2 regions of the Brevibacillus sp. FSL K6-0770 genome follow, and region 1 is predicted to be linked to the other one. Evidence: predicted binding sites of a transcription regulator. Region 1 holds the regulator's gene; the other holds the start of a gene.
What was found. Region 1 encodes LexA, which represses DNA repair genes until DNA is damaged. Its sites were predicted from a motif close to CGAACATATGTTCG; they were not measured.

Region 1 (2,185 bases):
GTAGTAATGCCGTTTAATTATATCACATCAGGGCGAACTCGCAAGATGGAGACGAACCGGCAAGTGCTTTCTATCATTTCGGATCGGGAATGAGCAAGGTCTGTCCCGGATAAATCAGATTGCTCTGCAGATCGTTCGCCTCTTTAATATCCTGGATCAGATCGCGTACATCGACCGTCTCCGTTTGATGGCGGACTGCAATGGTCCACAAGCTGTCACCGTCGCGAACCGTCACTTCTGTTCCTTTTAGCGGTTCAGCGTGCGAAGAAGCAAACACCAGTTCGGTCAACAAGTAAAAAAAGAGAGAAAACGTAATCAGGAACAACAGGGCTTGGCCTCTGGTAATACCAAAACGGACGCGACGGGACGATTCTTTTTCAAAACGGTTAGGAATAGACATGACATTCATGGGATAACCTCCTGCAAACATACGTTCTATAAGTTCGTATTCCAATCATAAATGAGAACATATGTTCATGTCAATACGAAAACCTGCCCCTTTGCAAAATTCACGCAGGTGACGGCAAGATGGCCAATTCCCCTTTTGGTATGGGACAATCCGCGAACAGCCATGCTTCTGGCTCGCACCAACCATTCGACAAGAAACGTTCTTTCGGGCAAAAATTCCTGTTCGCCTTTTTATCGAACTTATGTTTGTCGAACGCAAGCTCCCATGGTATAATATAGGAAAATATGTTCGAGAAATCAGGGGTGTCTTTTTATGTCAAAATTATCTAGCAGACAACAAGCCATCATCGAATTCATTCGGAAGGAAGTTCGCGACAAAGGTTATCCTCCATCTGTGCGCGAAATCGGCGAAGCTGTCGGACTGGCTTCCAGCTCTACCGTACACGGCCACTTGGCCCGCCTGGAAAAGAAAGGCCTGATTCGCCGCGACCCGACCAAACCGCGCGCGATCGAGCTGTTGTCTGAAGAAGATCGCTTCCAGGACAACTTCGAAGACTCCGTTGTCCGCGTTCCTGTCATCGGGAAAGTAACCGCCGGGCAACCGATCACGGCGATTGAGGACGTAGAGGAATACTTCCCGCTTCCAGAAAATATCGTGACTTCAGACAAGGTGTACATGCTGCGCGTGTCCGGAAACAGTATGATCGACGCCGGAATCCTCGACGGAGACTACGTCATCGTGCGCCAGCAGCATGTAGCAAACAACGGAGATATCGTTGTCGCCATGACCGAAGAAGACGAAGCAACCGTCAAGCGCTTTTTCAAAGAAAAAAACCACTTCCGTCTCCAGCCTGAGAACGCCACGATGGAACCGATCATTTTGGACGCCGTTTCCATTCTCGGCAAAGTCATCGGCGTCTACCGCCTCATTCACTAATTTCGCGGCATACAAAAAGGACAGCCATCGCTGTCCTTTTTTCTCTCTATCTGGCGAGGAAAAACCAGATAATCATGGTCACCTGCAACACTACTTTGACTACTGCGCTTCCCAAAAAGCCGATCAGGGAGCCAAAGCCCGCTTTGACCGCCCGCTCGAAAGGCTGGTTCTGCACCAACAGCTCCACCAGCACGACGAAGACAAACGGCAAAATGATCATCCCAAATGGCGGGAACACGAAAATCCCGAGAAAAATCCCTGCGGCAGCCGCCACCGACGACCATTTGGAGCCGCCGTATTTTTTCACGAAATACATGTTGGTCAACAAGTCAGCGCCGTACAGCAATATACTGAATACCACCATTCCCCACCAGAAGGACGCTGGCAACCCCGCTCCCGGATCTGCTATGAAAAAGTGGTAGAGCAAAAAGCCTGCCCACAGCAAAATCGTATCGGGTAACACAGGCAAAAATATACCTGCAATACTGAGCGCGAATAGCACCAAAACAACGATCCAGAGTAAAATATCCATCTGCATGCACTCCCCTCACATAGGTAATACGAGCAAAAGCGATTTTTGTTGCACACTTGTTTTCGCGAATCTATCATACTTGTTGCGACAAACATCTGCAAATACCGAAGGAAACAGGAGTTTTCTATGACGAGAAACTGGCGTGATCTCACCTATTTGCAAAACGGTACAGCAAAACAGCAAACAGCCGCACGAGCCATCGAACAAAGCGCGGTCTTGCAACGCCTGCAAGCTTTTGATCCGGTGCTCGCCGGAACGATTCCGCTCGACATCGATCTTGGCGACAGTGATTTGGACATCGTCTGCGA
Region 2 (2,185 bases), 3.0 Mb from region 1:
TTGGTCGCGAACTCTTCCAGCTCGCTCTCGGTCAAACCGATTTTGATTTTGCCGTCCATGATTCCGATTGTCGCTGGCACTGCGCCATTGTCGCGGATGATTTGCTCTACTTCTTTTGCCATTTCGATGTTTTGCGGGTATGGCATCCCGTGGGAGATAATCGTAGTCTCCAGGGCAACTACTGGCAAGTTGTTCTCCAGCGCGTGGCGTACTTCCTCAGTAAAGGTCAGGTATTGTTTCATCTTTTATCGCTCCTTTTCGTATTGTCCAACGGTCAATTGCAGTTGTTCCGCTTTGAGCAAGGGAGAAACGGACTGCTCTGTCTGCAAAGTCAGAGCAGATGCTGCCAAACCGAGACGGCAAGCAGCCTGGAACGACTCCCCGTTCACGATGCCGTACAACAGGCCGGACGCAAACGCATCGCCTGCCCCTGTTACATCAACTACCTCAGTCGGATACGGCGCCATCTGCTCCGATACGTCCTCCGACTGATAAAAAATTCCTGCTTCGCCCATGGTGACGATGACGTGCTTGACGCCTCTCTCCCTGATTTTCTTGCACGCTTCGGCGCAATCCTCGATAGAGTTGATCGTCATGCCGGAAAGCAGCTCCGCTTCCTCCCGATTGGGCAGGATCGCTTCGACTCCGTCCAATTGCTGTGGGAGCTTTTTCGCTTTTGCAGAAGAGACCGGGTCAACAAAGAGTCGGATGTTTTCCTCCCGGCAACGGCTAATGATGTAGGCCAAGCAATCCTCCGGTATGTTCGTATCGATAAAAATCGCGTGGGCTGCTGCAATGTGCGACCATTTCTCGGCAAACATCTCCGGTGTGAGCGCGTCGTAAATATCCATGTTCGCCAAAGAAACGACCATTTCCCCATCGATATCGAGCAATGCGGTATACGTGCCTGTGCGCTGCGTAGGCAAGCGCCACACCTGGCTGATATCTACTCCGTGCTTTTTCGTCTCCTGCACGATCCACTCGCCTTCCTTATCTTCACCGATGCTGGTGAACAAGGATGTATTGCATCCCAGTCGTCCAAGATTCTCCGCGATATTGCGGGCAACCCCGCCACACGATTCCATGATCGTAACCGGATTGGAGGAATGCAGACGCACGGCTTGCTTTCCACGCGCTTTTCGGTCGAGGTTCGCTCCACCGATGCAAGCGATCATGCCTTCGTCCCGCAATACGTACGCTCTGCCTTTAATCTCGCCGCGCTTGGTCAACTGAGCGATATACCCCGCTACAGCCGACCGCGAAATCCCGATCAAGTCAGCCAGCTCTTGCTGGGAAATGAACGGATTTTGCCGGATGTGATGAAGGATCAACATATCTTTCTCCACGGTCATCCTCCTTTCTTCTGATTAGCATTCACAGCTTCGTTTACAAACAAAAGTCTATCACAAAAACATTTGTTTTGCAAAGGATGATTTTATCCCCCTCTATTTGACAAACGGATGCGACTTCATGTAAAGTTATCTTAAATTCAAGATATCGAAAATTCGTTGGAAAGGAGGGTTTTTCATGGATCGCAATGATTCCCTCGATCTTTTTGTCGTATTATCGAGATCATATAACTGGGTCACTGCCCACTCCAATCGGCACATCCGCCTGCACGGGCTGAATCCTACCGAGTTTGGCGTCCTGGAAGTTCTCTATCATAAGGGTCCGCAGCCATTGCAGCAAATTGGCGAAAAGATCCTGATCTCCAGTGGAAATATCACCTACGTTGTGGACAAGCTAGAAAAGAAGCAACTGTTGATTCGCAAACCCTGTTCGGCCGACCGCCGGGTCATTTACGCCGAGCTGACGGAAAAAGGCCATGCGTTTCTGGCAGACATTTTTCCTTCTCATCAAGAGGCGATTGAAAAAGCGGTCGCGGGACTTACCCCCGAAGAACAACAGCAAGCGATTGCTTTGTTAAAAAAGTTGGGACGTGCTGCTCAGGAGAATTATTAGACTGGGCAGCACCCACCGAGGGTAAAAAAGGTGTTGACAAAACCTTCAACACGTAATAATCTTAAAATCAAGATTTACACATTAAAAGTTATCTGCTTACAAAAAGAAAGGGGAATATTTTTCTCATGAGCAAAGTACTTTTCATTAAAGCAAATGATCGCCCAGTTGAGCAGGCAGTAAGCGTAAAGCTGTACGAGGCTTTCGTAAAATCTTATAAAGAAAC

Region 2: the regulator LexA is predicted to act here: its motif matches at 1,499-1,512, upstream of NST23_RS02240 (carbohydrate kinase).

Annotation. Positions count from the first base shown of each region.
Region 1 is NZ_JBBOBQ010000001.1:3,352,714-3,354,898, forward strand. It holds gene yneA (cell division suppressor protein YneA) at 74-409, opposite strand; gene lexA (transcriptional repressor LexA) at 722-1,345, shown strand; gene NST23_RS15580 (DUF456 domain-containing protein) at 1,392-1,877, opposite strand; gene NST23_RS15585 (DUF4269 domain-containing protein) at 2,004-2,185, shown strand, end outside.
Region 2 is NZ_JBBOBQ010000001.1:396,186-398,370, reverse strand. It holds gene NST23_RS02245 (pseudouridine-5'-phosphate glycosidase) at 1-242, opposite strand, end outside; gene NST23_RS02240 (carbohydrate kinase) at 246-1,346, opposite strand; gene NST23_RS02235 (MarR family winged helix-turn-helix transcriptional regulator) at 1,528-1,962, shown strand; gene NST23_RS02230 (FMN-dependent NADH-azoreductase) at 2,088-2,185, shown strand, end outside.